2 regions of the Vreelandella neptunia genome follow, and region 1 is predicted to be linked to the other one. Evidence: predicted binding sites of a transcription regulator. Region 1 holds the regulator's gene; the other holds the start of a gene.

The links. The regulator sigma-54, encoded in region 1, starts transcription at its own class of promoters, with help from an activator protein. The targets are predictions, from matches to a motif close to TGGCACNNNNNTTGCTNT.
Region 2: amt (ammonium transporter) is a predicted target of sigma-54. The motif match lies at 4,904-4,921, and genes of this name have one in related genera.

The regions. Positions count from the first base shown of each region.
Region 1 is NZ_CP140255.1:1,603,781-1,611,021, forward strand. Features, by position in the region: gene pmbA (metalloprotease PmbA) at 1-872, shown strand, start outside; gene SR894_RS07295 (HPr family phosphocarrier protein) at 889-1,158, opposite strand; gene rapZ (RNase adapter RapZ) at 1,204-2,136, opposite strand; gene SR894_RS07305 (PTS sugar transporter subunit IIA) at 2,219-2,689, opposite strand; gene hpf (ribosome hibernation-promoting factor, HPF/YfiA family) at 2,694-3,002, opposite strand; gene SR894_RS07315 (RNA polymerase factor sigma-54) at 3,100-4,515, opposite strand; gene lptB (LPS export ABC transporter ATP-binding protein) at 4,645-5,412, opposite strand; gene lptA (lipopolysaccharide transport periplasmic protein LptA) at 5,424-5,918, opposite strand; gene lptC (LPS export ABC transporter periplasmic protein LptC) at 5,936-6,505, opposite strand; gene SR894_RS07335 (KdsC family phosphatase) at 6,506-7,048, opposite strand; gene SR894_RS07340 (KpsF/GutQ family sugar-phosphate isomerase) at 7,105-7,241, opposite strand, start outside.
Region 2 is NZ_CP140255.1:2,270,141-2,277,381, reverse strand. Features, by position in the region: gene folD (bifunctional methylenetetrahydrofolate dehydrogenase/methenyltetrahydrofolate cyclohydrolase FolD) at 1-512, opposite strand, end outside; tRNA gene SR894_RS10560 (tRNA-Pro) at 722-798, shown strand; tRNA gene SR894_RS10555 (tRNA-Arg) at 891-967, shown strand; tRNA gene SR894_RS10550 (tRNA-His) at 1,044-1,118, shown strand; tRNA gene SR894_RS10545 (tRNA-His) at 1,202-1,276, shown strand; gene amt (ammonium transporter) at 1,396-4,776, opposite strand; gene SR894_RS10535 (NAD(P)/FAD-dependent oxidoreductase) at 5,090-6,331, shown strand; gene SR894_RS10530 (putative motility protein) at 6,472-6,681, shown strand; gene SR894_RS10525 (peptide chain release factor 3) at 6,930-7,241, shown strand, end outside.

The sequences.
Region 1 (7,241 bases):
CGTCGCTCTCCAGCGGCGAAGGGGTACGCGTGTACGCCAATAGCCACGGCTTTTTAGGCACCCAAAAGGGCAGTAACCACTCTCTTTCGTGCATGCTGATTGCCCAAGACGCGGCCGGTATGCAGCGTGATTATGACTATACGTCTGCCCGCGACCCCAAGGCGCTGCGTGATCCTGCTGAGGTAGGGCGCGAAGCCGCGGTGCGTACGTTGCGCAGGCTTGGCGCTAAACGTCCGCCAACGGGCACCTTTCCGGTGTTGTTTGACCCGTCGTTGGCCAGTGGCTTGATTGGCCACCTGCTCAGTGGGTTAGCCGGTGGTGCGCTGTACCGTCAAGCCTCGTTTTTGTGCGACCGGCTCGGTACACCGCTGTTTCCCGACTGGTTCAGTCTGGAAGAGCGGCCGATGGAGGTCGGCGCCACGGCAAGCTCGCCGTTTGATGGTGAGGGCGTGCAAACGCGCAATAATCGCTTTATCGATCAGGGGCGCATTGCCAGCTATATGCTCTCGTCTTACAGCGCCCGTCGTCTCGATATGCAAACCACGGGTAATGCCGGTGGGGCACGTAACGTGCGTTTAGCGACGCCGCTGCAATCACGCGAGAGCCTGCTGCAAGAGATGGGGCGGGGTATTTGGGTAACTGAGTTGATGGGCCAGGGTGTCAACGGTGTGACCGGTGACTACTCTCGCGGTGCAGCAGGTTTTTGGGTCGAGAATGGCAAGGTGCAGTACCCGGTAGAAGAGTTCACTATCGCCGGAAACCTGGAGCGCATGTTTGCTGGCTTAGTAGGTATTGGCGATGACACCGATACCCGTGGCAGTGTTCACACGGGTAGCTGGTTGATTGATGCCATGACCGTAGCGGGGGACTAGCAGGCACAAGCGACGGCTACTGATCTTCCTCAAAGCGGGCGTCGAACAGCGCTTGAATCGCTTCAAGCGCCTGTTCGGCGTCATCGCCTTCGGCGGTGATTCTAAGCTCGGTGCCACAAGGTGCGGCAAGCATCAGCAGTGACATGATATTGGCGGCGTCGGCAGCCTGTTGCTGTTTGTAGACGCATATTTTTGCCGTGAACTGTTGGCCGCATTTGACCAGTTTTGTCGCCGCGCGAGCGTGTAGCCCGCGTTGATTGGTAAGTGTAAGTATGCGTTCTGGCACCCTGGTTCCTTTTCGCCGAGTGGTGTCATTAATGGATAGACGCGCTTAAGAGGTCTCTGGCCGCTCGTTGGGTGTGGAAGCGCTGACGAGAGGAGCGGCCAACTGTTCGCTTAAGGTGTAATGCAGGCCAAGTTCGCGGTGGCGAAGCTGAACTTCGCCCATGCTAGGCGCCAATTTTTCCGCTAACTTCTCGACCATATAGACCGAGCGGTGCTGACCACCCGTACAGCCAATGGCGATAGTCATGTAGCTACGTTGGCTATTTTGGTAAGCGGGTAACCAACGCTCCAGCCAGGCCAAAATGTCGTCGCTCATGGCGTCAACGATCGGATAGCTGCTCAAAAAAGCCACGATTTCCGCGTCGCGGCCAGTGAACTGGCGCAGCGTTGGATCCCAGTAAGGGTTTGGCAGGCAGCGCACATCGAAGACCAGGTCGGCGTCTAACGGTACGCCGCGTTTATAGCCAAACGATTCCAGCGTTAACGTCAGCTTATCGCGCCGTTGATGCGCTACCTGGTCGGTAATACGGCGACGTAAATCGTGCACCGATAACCGTGATGTATCGATCAAAAGGTCGGCCAGGTCGCGAATATCCTCCAGCGTTTCCTCCTCTTTATTGATCGCCTCTTCCAGGGTCATCTCGCTATCGCGGGTCAGCGGATGGCGTCGCCGAGTAGCAGAGTAGCGCTCAAGCAGTATGCGTGCGTCGGTAGTTAGGTAAATCACTTGAAAGTCGATTTTACGCTGACGCAACTCCTCTAACAAAGAGGGTAGGCGCTCCAGCGCTCCCGGCAAATTGCGGGCATCAATACTGACCGCCAGATGGGTGCGATCGCCCTGGTCACGCAGTTCATCCACCAATGATCCCAGCAGCATAGCGGGGAGGTTGTCAATCGCGTAGTAGCCAAGATCTTCCAGCGCTTGCAAGGCGATAGATTTACCTGACCCGGAGCGGCCGCTAATGATCACCAGTTGCATAGAGTCTCTCTTTGCTTTGATCAAGCTGCGTTGAGGGTGGTGAGCGAATAATCTGCTGTGCCCTGAACAGGCTTTCAGACCCTTAGGTCGCTGATTGCTCGCGAATTTTAGCGGTAATCAGCTCGAGCAGTTCGCGCTGGCTGGCTGCTTTACGCAGCTGCTGGCGCGTGTCCGCATCATTCATGATGGTCGCTACCTGCCCCAGTAGTGAGAGATGCGTGTCATCTGCCTCTTCGGGTACCAACAGGACAAATACCAGATCTACCGGATCGCCGTCGATAGCATCGAAATCGATTGCTTCAGCCAGCTTTAAAAACCCGGCGATAGGGGCGGTGCAGTGGGGGCTCCGCGCATGGGGAATAGCCACGCCGTTACCAATACCCGTACTACCTAAGCGCTCGCGGCCGATTAAACGGCTAAACACTTCTTGGCTGTCCAGGCTGGGGATATTTTGGGCAATAAAGGTGCTGTAAAACTCCAGCACCCTTTTTTTGCTACCCCCGGGTACGTCATACAGAACACGTTCCGGGGGGAGTATGGTTTCCAACGTCATTGAATTAACGCACACCAGCGCCTTGGGCGCGAGCTTGTGCTTTTTCCTTGTGTTTAACGAGTTGACGGTCGATTTTATCCGCTAGCGCGTCGATAGCGGCGTACATATCACTGTCTAGGGCTTCCGCATGTAAGTCAGCACCTGCTGCGTGCAGCGTACAGGCGGCCTGCTGGCGCTCTTTCTCCACTGATAAGGTGACTTGCACCGTAGTTATATTGTCGTAATGGCGCTCTACACGCTCAAGCTTTTCGTTGACATAGTCACGCAAGGCGTCAGTCAGTTCTACGTGATGACCAGTGATATTTACTTGCATTGACGTGCTCCTTATCCATCGGACTGTACTTCGATTGTAACCCTTTTTGCCGCGTTGCAAAGCCCTTGTCGAGAGTTTCCCTGAAACGTTAGCGAAGTTAGCGCAAACGGCGCCGTTCACTAGATGAGGGAATGCCCATGGCTTCACGGTATTTCGCCACCGTACGACGCGCCACTTGAATCCCTCCCTCGCCTAACAGCGTCACTAAGCGACTATCTGAAAGCGGCTTGCCGGGCGGCTCCTCTTGAATCAGTTTCTTGAGACGTGCCCGGATGGCAGTGCTGGAATGGCTATCGCCATCTTGACCGCTCACCTGGCTTGAGAAAAAGTATTTGAGTTCAAACACGCCTCGAGGTGTATGGATATATTTTTGCGTCGTTACCCGTGAAATAGTCGACTCGTGCATCTCGACGGCTTCGGCAATATCGGCCAGTATCAATGGCTTCATGGCTTCTTCACCGTGCTCCAAAAAGCCAATCTGGCGGGTAATGATTTCGCGACCCACACGCAGCAGCGTATCGTTTCGGCTAGAGAGGCTTTTGATCAGCCAGCGCGCTTCCTGGAGGTGTTCTTTGAGAAACTGATTGTCCTGGCTCTTGTCCGCTCGCTTAATCAAGCTGGCGTAGTCCGGCTGAATGCGCAGCCTTGGCAGGGCTTCTGGGTTGAGTTCTAAGTGCCAGCCTTCGTTATCGTGGCGCACGACTAGGTCGGGGGTAACATAGCTATCGTCGGTGTCGCCGTAAGCGCTGCCTGGCCGTGGGTCTAGGCTGCGAATCAGTAGGATGACGTCGGTCAACTGTTCGTCGTCGAGCCCTAGGCGGCGCTTCAGCAGGCGCATATCGTCTTTACCAAGCGCTTCGAGAAACTGCCGCACTAAACGGCGAGCGGGAACCAGCAGTGGCGTATCATCGGGGAGGGCGGCGAGCTGCAGCATCAAGCATTCACGCAGATCCCGGGCAAAGATGCCGGTCGGCTCAAACTGCTGGAGCTTGAGCAGAATGGTTTCCACTTCGCGTTGACTAAGCCCGTCAATGCCCTGGGCGCGCAGGCCTTCACGGATGTCGTTGAGCGGTTGGGTTAGGTAGCCGTTAGCGTCGAGCGCGTCGATTAAACTCTCCGCGACAAGCTGCTCGCGGGCGCTAAAATCGGTCATGGCAAGCTGCCATAGCAGGTGGCCATGCAGGCTTTGCCCTGCTGCCTGACGCTCAAAATCAGGGCCTTCGCTGCTGCTACCCCCCTGACTGCCCATATCTTGATAGGTATCTGACCAGTCGCTATCTACCGAGAGCTCAGTAGGGATGCTCTCTGACCACTCTTCTTCCTTAGGCTCGCTGACAGCCTGCTCACTAAATTCATCTTCCTGCTCCAGCATGGGATTGGCATCAAGTGCCTGCTGAATTTCTTGACGAAGATCCAGCGTAGAGAGTTGCAGCAGCGCAATGGCCTGCTGCAACTGGGGCGTCATGGTCAGCTGTGTGCCGATACGCAGTTGGAGAGAAGCTTTCATGACCATCTGAGAACCACTCGTTAATCAGAATGCTCCACCCTAGTGCGAGTGAGTGCTTGGCGCAAGTGCAATAAGCATGCCATTGGTAGTAAAGTTGTTTTAAAGCGCTATTTAGGGGCGATGAAGGCGAAACTGTTACAGACGAAAATCGGCGCCCAAATACACGTCCCTTACTTTTTGATTGGTGAGAATCGAAGCCGGCGAGCCACTGGCGATGATTTGCCCATCGCCGACGATATAGGCGATATCGCAAATATCCAGGGTTTCACGCACGTTGTGATCAGTAATCAGCACGCCGATATGGCGCTGTTTAAGCGCACGAATAATGCTTTTAATATCACCTACCGAGATGGGGTCAACGCCCGCAAAAGGCTCATCAAGCAGAATAAAAGCGGGCTCTGTGGCTAGCGAACGGGCGATTTCTACACGCCGGCGCTCGCCCCCTGAAAGGCTCATGCCCAGGTTGTCGCGGATATGGGTAATATGGAAGTCTTCGAGTAGCGCTTCCAGGCGCTGTTCGCGGTCGCTGCGACTAAGCTCTTTGCGGGTCTCGAGTATCGCCATAATATTATCGGCAACCGAGAGTTTGCGGAAAATAGATGCCTCTTGAGGTAGATAGCCAATTCCCGCCGCTGCGCGCTCGTGCATGGGGGCGCGGGTTAAATCCACATCGTCGATACCCACCTTGCCAGCGTCGGACTTGACTAGCCCAACGATCATATAGAATGAGGTGGTTTTACCCGCGCCATTGGGGCCCAGGAGCCCAACGACGCTGCCTTGGCAGATTTCCAAATTGATGTCTTTAACCACACGGCGGCGTTTGTAGCTTTTAGCCAGGTGGTGGGCATAAAGGGTTTTGTTCGGTGTAAGGATGTTGTTCGGCGTAGTGTCAGCAGTTGCCACAGCTTGACTCCCTATTGTTCAGGCTGAAGGGTCATACGTATGCGCTGGGGCTCGCTGCCGTCAACGTCAGAGCGTGCTTGAATCACTTCACGATCAATAAAATATTCAAGTCGCCCGCCGCTAAATTTGTCCTCCTGTTGGGTCAGTTCGGCTTGGTCAATTAACTCAACGCGGCGCTCGGCGACGTGATAAATAATCCGCCGTGCCCAGCCCTCTGTAGGGCCATCTTGCCCTTCGCCTTGATGGCGCAAGTAGGCGCGCTCTCCGGTGGCGGTTGCCGTCGAGAGTTCGCCCGCGTCGTTGCGTTCGATCTCTACCCGGTCGCCGCGCAGCTGCATTTCCCCCTGGCGAATGTCCACATCCCCAGTGTAAACAGCAGTCCCGGCCCGCTGGTCGAGATCCAACCGGTCGGCTTCAACTTCCACGGGAGCTTGTTGTGAAGTTTGAGCCAACGACGATACCGGCATAGCGAGTGCAAAAAGGGCTGTGTAGATAAGTGCTTTCATGGCGACTCCTCTTAAGCTTAAGGTTGCGTGGCCGGGGGGTGTATGCCGCGCACGTTATCAGTTAGGCGAACCCGGCTATTGTTAAGCCACACGTCCAAGCGTGAAGCGCTCATTTGCTGGGGTGGTTGCTGAAGCACGACCGGTGTTTCACTCCACGCATGCTGATTTAGGCCATCATAATGGAGTAGCTCAGTATCTAGCTGCCAGCCTTCGTCCGGTGCTATCAACTGAGCTGAGCCTGACAGTAGCAGAGCTTGGGTAGCAGTGTTGAGCGTGCCTACATCGGCACTCGCTAGCCATTGACGATCCTCATTGTCATACAGTACCGCTTCGGGCTCTTCTGTCCAGGTTTCGCTTTGCTGAGGCGTATGGATAAGGCGCGGTGTTTTCAGCGACTGCAAAACGTTGCCGTTATCGCCGAATAGCGTAATTTCAGCATTTTCCAGTACGTGGCCTGGTTCCTGGGCCTGCGCTTCCGGATCGATGCTGGTGCCTTGAGGCCCACGAGGGTCAAGCCATACCAGCAGGGCCCCTAGCGCTATTACTAGCCCGGCTAGCCAGAGGCGTACTTTAAAGCGTTTAGCCATTTAAGTGCGGCCGTGCAGATAGGTGTCGAGCACCGCGCCCCAGTGCCCTTGCGATTCAAGCAGCGTATCGCAAATTTCGCGCACGGCACCGTGGCCACCCAGGCGTTCGGTGATCCAGTCGGCGTGGGTGTGCATGTAGTCTGGCGCGTTAGGTACGGTAATGCCTACGCCGCAACGCTTAATAGCCGCTAGATCGGGTAGATCGTCGCCACAATAAGCCACCTGTTCCAGCTCGATATCGAGGCGCTGACAAAGCCCGCGAAGGGTGGCTAGCTTGTCTTCACAGCCTTGGTGGACATGGTCGATACCCAAGGCTGCAGCGCGTTGGCTCACCATGGGAGAGTCGCGCCCGGTAATCAGTGCAACATGTACGCCCACGCGTTTGAGAAGTTTTAGCCCATGGCCATCCTGGGTATGGAATGCTTTGATTTCGATTCCATCGGCCTGAAAGTAGAGGCGGCCATCGGTGAGTATGCCGTCAACATCCAGCGCCAATAAGCGTACGCGGCGGAGTCGATCGAGTAGCGCAGCAGGTAGGGTCATAGAGCCTCCATATCAGTAAAATCGTAAAAACCGAACGAAATAAAAACGCCGCTGGGTTAAATAACGCCGCTGGCGAGCAGGTCGTGCATATGTAGAGCCCCAATAGGGCGCTGTTGTTCATCGACCACCGCTAGCGCGGTAATACGGCTCTCTTCCATTATGCGCACCGCTTCGGCCGCTAGGATGTCGGGGC
Region 2 (7,241 bases), 670 kb from region 1:
ACGATGTTAGAAGCGCCCACCACGGTGGCGTCTAAGCCGCGTAGCTCAATATCACTCTGTGCCAGTAGGGTCATTATTCCTTTCGGCGTGCAGGGGCGCAGGGCGGGCATACGCTGGGCTAAGCGACCAATGTTGTAGGGGTGGAAACCATCGATATCTTTGCCCGGAAGAATACGCTCTAAAATTGGCCCAGCATCGAGATGCTTGGGTAGCGGCAGTTGAACCAGGATGCCATCCACGGCTGGGTCGCTGTTCAGTTCGTCAACCAGGGTTTCCAACTCATGCTGTGAGGTTGTAGCGGGCAGAGCATGCTGAAAGGAGATAATGCCTGCTTGCTCGCAGGCGCGGTGCTTATTACTCACATACACATGAGAGGCGGGATCGTCCCCGACCACAACCACGGCTAGTCCCGGTGCCCGCCCGCCTGCTTGACGGCGTGCAGCGATCTTTTCGGCAACCTGTTGGCGGACTGTAGCAGCGATGGCTTTGCCATCGATTAGTTGGGCGGTCATGTAATGGAATCCCTGTGGATGTTAAAAATGGCCTAGGCATTAAAGCGCTCATGCAGCAGCGCTTTAAAGACTGTAATTTTCGCACGCTGGGGCATCCAGGCAAAGCGCCTTCACTAACAATCACTTTAATGGTTGACTTTAAAATTAAAAATAGTAATATATGCCTCGCTTGAGACGGGCAGCACGGTAGCGTCTAAGGTGATGAAAATCGGGATGTAGCGCAGTCTGGTAGCGCGCCTGCTTTGGGAGCAGGATGTCGGGGGTTCGAATCCCTCCATCCCGACCAATCACTTAGCATGAAAGGTAGTAGTTTGCTTTTCCAAGCTGCAGTTGTGGTCTAGTGCTCATCGGTATTCGTTTGTAATGAATACTATATGTGCGCCCATAGCTCAACCGGATAGAGCAACGGCCTTCTAAGCCGTAGGTTGCGGGTTCGATTCCTGCTGGGCGTGCCACCTAATTCAGTGGTAACAACCTGTCAGAATCATATCTTCAAGCGCATACTATTTGTTCTACGTAAGATTGTCTTTGGTGGGTGTAGCTCAGGGGTAGAGCCCCGGATTGTGACTCCGGTGGTCGTGGGTTCAAATCCCATCATCCACCCCAGTGACAATATTTGCGTTTCCAGTTTTTAGATTTGTACGAAAATGCGGCGAGAGCAGGCAGTTTTCGACAAAGCTCAGGTTGTGGTGGGTGTAGCTCAGTGGTAGAGCCCCGGATTGTGACTCCGGTGGTCGTGGGTTCAAGTCCCATCATCCACCCCATTACCCCAGTATATATTGCTTCTACTATCTTCCATTTCTTTTAGTTAATTCCTTTTTTAGAGACTATGCCCTTAACTGGGATTTCTGTGTTTCTGGCTTTTAGGATCCTCTCGTTGTAGCTAACGCGGCATCACCTTAATGCGGTTACCCGCCATATGGGTGAGCGGCTCAGGCCTGCCAAGCAAATACCCCTGTGCGTAGTTGATGCCCATGTGGTGCAAAATATCCAGCGTTGCCTGGGTTTCCACAAATTCAGCAATGGTTTCAATTCCTAACGCCTTGCCGACGGCATGAATCGCCTCAACCATCGCTCGGTCAATCGGATCCTGATGCACATTGCGGATAAAATTACCGTCAATTTTCAAGTAATCGACGGGCAACTGCTTCAGATAACTAAAAGAGGAGAGGCCGGTGCCAAAGTCATCCAGCGCAAAGCGGCAGCCGTACTCTTTAAGGGTGACAATTAGTTCACTCACGCTTGAGAGTTGGGCAATGGCGGTGCTCTCGGTAATTTCAAAACAGAGCGTGCCGTGGGGCAGGCCTGCCATGGCTACCTGAGTAATAAGGTCGTGACAAAAATCCGCATCGGAAAGCGACGCGCCTGAAAGGTTGATCCCCCATAAACTGTGAGCTGGCAGCGTCGCGTGGCGGTTTTGATCCCCTAGCCAGGCTAGGGTGTTACGAATCACCCAACGGTCAATGCGCACCATAAAGTGATAACGCTCGGCAGCGGGTAGAAAGCTACCAGGCGCGATGATCTCTCCATGCTCTTCAAGCCGCAGCAGAATTTCCCGGTAGCCAGGGCCAGCGGCGCAAATGGCTGCAATGGGCTGGGCGAAAAGACGGAAGGTGTCGTTATCCAAGCCATTTTGTAAGCGTTGCACCCACTGGAGTTCGCCGTGTTTTTCCAGTAATGCATGATCGTCAGGCTGATAGCAGTGGATGCGATTGCGGCCTGCCTCTTTCGCGGCGTAGCACGCAGCATCAGAGGCGTGGAGAGCCTGGCTCAACTGCATGGGCTGAGTGGCGTTGAGTTCAACCAAACCAATGCTAACGCCGATGCCAAAGGTATGGCCCTGCCAAGAAAAACGATACTGCTCAATATCGCAGCGAAGCGCTTCCGCAATCGTCAATGCTCGCTCTATACCGCAGTCGGGTAGCAACAAAGCGAATTCATCGCCTCCCAAGCGGGCGGCGATATCGCTGCTGCGCACATGGTTCTTCAGTTTTAACGCCACCTGTCGTAGCAGCTCGTCTCCAGCGAGATGGCCGCAGGTGTCATTGACGATTTTGAATTGATCGAGATCCAGGTAGCACAGCACATGGTGGCCATCGTCGCGATTAAGTATCGCGGTCAGTGCCGATTCGAAGGCGCGGCGGTTGAGCAGGTCGGTTAGGTTGTCATGACTGACCTGATAGCTCAGCTGTTCGGTCAGTTGGCGAGTGAGGCTAACATCCTGAAAAACAACCACTGCACCTAGGGTAATGCCGCTGCGCGAACGTATTGGTGAAGCGCTGTGTTGGATGGGGGTATGCGTGTGATCACGATTCACCAGTAGGCAGTGCTCGGTGGAGTGCACCGGCGTTAGTTGGGTGAGCACTTGCCGGGCTGGGTTGTTTAGCGGTTGACCACTGGCTTCCTCGAGTAATCGATACACCATGTAAATGGGTTTATCCATGGCCTCTTCGAGTGTCCATCCGGTCAAGCGCTTAGCTTCCGCATTGATAAACGTTACGTTGCCACTAGCGTCACAGGTAATAACGCCATCGCCGATCGATGCCAGGGTAGTGCGGGCAAGGTCGCGTTCACGGTTTAACTGCTCCTGCAGCTGTTTGCGCTCGGTAATGTCGCGCACCATGCCTGAGCGCTCTGACGCGGATCCGCTGGCGCCTTCGCTAACTTGTATTTCCAGGTAGCGCACCTGCATATCTGCGCCGCGGCGCTTAATTTCATGGCGTGCTCCGGGGCTGAGGGAGCGGGTCGGCAATAGCTGCGAGACAGGTTGGCCAATAATCTGTTTGGCCTCGACCTCGAAGAGTTGCTCCGCCCCAGGGTTAAGGCTGGTCAGAGTGCCGTCTGCCTGCCAGGTAATCACGCCATCACGGAGATTGCGCAGCATCACGCGGGTATGTCCAACGGCGCTTTCAAGGGCAGCCGTTACGCGATTATAGCTCGCCGCTATTTCGCCCACTTCGGTGAACGGGTCTGCCTCAATTCGCTGGCGCATATCACCCTGCTGTTCATGCTGGCGCATATGCTCAAGTAGTTGGTTCAACTCATTCTTGGCGCCATGCTCGGCGAGATTGAGGCCCATCTTTTCTGCTTCAGGTGAGACGCGCATGGGCAGGAAGCGTCGGGTGGTTCGGAATAGCAGCCAGGCGCTGCCAAAGCTCCAAACGCCGCACACCAAAACGCCGGTCAACTGAACGCCAAACTGAGCGGATCGAGACAAGCCGCTATCAAGCAGTGTTAAGTCAGCCACCCAGGGGAGTGCTAGCGTACCCCATACGCCTGCCACGAGGTGCGAAGGTATGGCGCTGACTGCATCATCAATGTGTTTACTTATCAGCCATTCGCTGGTCAGTACCATCAGTACGCCGCTAACCGCACCCAGCCCAAATGCCGCCGATAAGGAGATCACGTGCGCGCTGGCGGTGACGGCGACCAAGCCCGCAATGGCGCCATTAATCGCATACATAACGTCGGCGTAACGCCGAGTGCGTAGCCCCATCAGCATGCCCGAAAGGATGCCGCCGACGGCGCCCAAAACCGTATTGGCTATGATGCCGGGGATTTGCTCGGTAACGGCCAGGGTGCTGCCGCCGTTAAAACCAAACCAGCCTAAGATCATAAACAGCGCGCCCAGCATGGCCAGAGGCAGGTTGCCCGAAGGGAAAGCAGTGGGTGGTTTGCCATGGGTGAAACGGCCGCTGCGTGGGCCGATACAGAGTACCGCTGCCAGCGCGACCCAGCCGCCCACGCTATGCACAACAGTGGATCCCGCAAAGTCGACAAACCCAAGCGCCCCTAGCCAGCCTTCCGCGCCACCCAAAAGTCCGCCCCATGCCCAGTGACCAAAGACCGGATAGATAAGCAGAGCTATCCAGAGGGCCGTCCAGGTATAGGCTGCAAAGGGCATGCGTTCTGCCACCGCCCCCGACACAATGGTAGCGGCGGTAGCGCAGAACATTGCTTGGAAAATAAAAACGGTAATCACCCAGTGGCTGGAAGCTTCTAACTGCCAACCAAACAGTGCTGTGCCGATTAAGCCTTGGTAGGAGTCGCCAAACATGAGCCCAAAACCGACTAACCAAAAAACGCTGACGGCAATGGCAAAGTCCGCTACGTTTTTCATAGCGACGTTGATAGCGTTCTTGGTGCGCGTAGTGCCTGCTTCCAGGCAGAGAAAGCCTGCTTGCATCACAAATACCAGGGCTGCGGCCCAGAGCACCCAGAGTGTGTCAAGCAGTGGGCTATGCAAATCTAGCGTGGCAGGCATAGTGTTTTCCTTAGCAACTTTTGGTGCAAGTGCGCTTCTTTTTGGTGCTTTGATGGTTTTGCGCGGATGGGTGGGAAGCCGTTGCATTGGTGTTAACCGACTGCCATTCAGGTTTCCTAATAGGAACTAAGCAATTGTTATGCCGCTAATAGTGAAGTCATCCTTTTTAACGCCAATGGCAGCATTAATTGCTGATTTTTAGAATTAAAACAGCGTTTTCGACTATGTTAATACGTATGGATTGGTGATATTTTTCAATTAGTTATCGGTCTTCAATTGTGGTTCATAATTGCTAAAACGGGAGTGCATCATAATGGCGCGTCAAACGGTAGTTTTGGGAGCAGGCATGGTCGGCGTCAGCATTGCCTGGCATTTGCGCCAGCGTGGGCATGAGGTCACCTTGGTAGATCGCCTTCAGCCTGGCCGCGAAACCTCGTTTGGCAATGCGGGTATCATTCAGCGTGAAGCGGTTAGGCCTCACCCTTTCCCCCGCGACGTTAAAACGCTACTTAGCGTTTTACCTAACCGTCGGGTAGATATTCGTTACCGTCCTGCGGGTATGGTCAACGCTGCCTCCCCGCTATTGCGCTACTGGATGAACTCTGCGCCCAAGGCTTACCAAAAAATTGTGCCCGAATACGCCTCACTGATTCAGCTTTCGCTGAAAACCCACGGCCCGATGATTGACGCCGCAGGCGCCGAGCACTTGGTGCGCCGACAAGGGTGGCTTGAGCTTTATCGCACCCCTGAAAAACTCGCCGCACGGATAAAAGAGGCTGAAGAAGCGCGGCGCCTATATGGCGTACAGTTTGAGCAACTGGATAAGGCTGCACTTGAGGAGAAAGAGCCTTCGTTGAGTGACACCATTATCGGTGCGATTCACTGGCTAGACCCCTGGACGGTTGCTGACCCCGGGGGGTTGGTCGCGGCTTATGCCCAAGCGTTCAGCAATGATGGTGGGCGTATTTTGCAGGCGGATATCAAATCGGTTCAACAAATAGGTGACCGCTGGCAGGTTAATACCGCTGCCGAATCGTTAGAAGTAGATAACGTGGTTGTGGCGCTAGGGCCCTGGGCGGGAAGCTGGCTTAAAGAATTGGGCTATCACTTTCCTACCTTTGTAAAACGTGGCTACCACATGCATTACGCGCCTCAAGCGCCGGCCAGGCTAAATTTCTGGGTGATGGATGCAGAGGTCGGCTATTTATTAGCGCCGATGAACGCTGGGATCCGCTTGACCACCGGCGCGGAGTTGGATCGTCTGGATGCCCCCGCTGATGTCAATCAATTAGGCGCCGCCGAGAAAGTCGCGCGCGGGGTGTTCCCGCTTGGTGAACGCCGCGATGAAGCGCCTTGGAAAGGCGCAAGACCCTGTTTGCCGGATATGAAGCCCGTGATTGGGCCTGCGCCCAGGCATCCCGGGCTATGGCTTGCCTTTGGTCATGGCCATCAGGGGTTTACCCTTGGGCCAGCAACCGGTCATCTGCTGGCAGATATGATGGAAGGTCAGCCGACGGCTATTGATATGGCACCATTTCGCGCTGACAGGTTCTAGATAGCGCTATATTCATTAATGATCAGGTAAATTTAGCCGATAGTATTAGATGCTGGTACTAGTAATAGGGAACGATATTTTTGCGCGTGATCTAATGCTTTGCTAGTTTAAAGGTACATTACACACCATGAGGTGGATATATGGATGTAGGCATCAGCAGTTCAGTTAGCGCGTCGCTTTATATGAACCAAGCGCAGACTCCTGAGCAAGCGCAAATGCAGGTGTTTAGAGAAGCGCTAGATACTCAGGCGCAGCAAGTGACCGAAACCATGGCCTCTGCGGACACTGGCGCTCAGCCTGATTTGGCCAAAGAGGGCAATGTAGGTACGCAGGTTAATACCTACGCCTAGATAACAGTATTTAGTGACTAGCAGCGGACTTGTGCCGTTTAGTACGATAAAACGCTGACTTGGTCAGCGTTTTTTTTTATGGCCTTTTCAATGACGTCTTCAAGAGCGTCACGTTTGATGCCACCCGCGACAACAGCTGCCTCCAAGCGTTACAATTGGCGCAATAAACATTGCTCATTGCGCGGTGGCTAATTGGCGAAAACTGCTGATGGAGTGCTGCGCTGAGACCCTATATTTGAAGAGGCACAATGAAAGAGACACAGCTGGCCCACGAAGCAGGGCTTAGACGCACCTTTGCAATTATTTCCCACCCCGATGCTGGTAAAACCACGATTACCGAAAAAATGCTGCTGTTTGGCAACGCCATTCAGTTGGCCGGCTCGGTGAAGAGCAAGCGTAATGATCGCCACGCAACGTCCGATTGGATGAAGATGGAGCAGGAGCGGGGTATCTCGGTGACGACCTCGGTGATGCAGTTCCCCTACGGCGGCCGCATCGTCAATCTGCTGGATACGCCGGGTCACGAGGACTTCTCTGAAGATACCTACCGCACACTCACG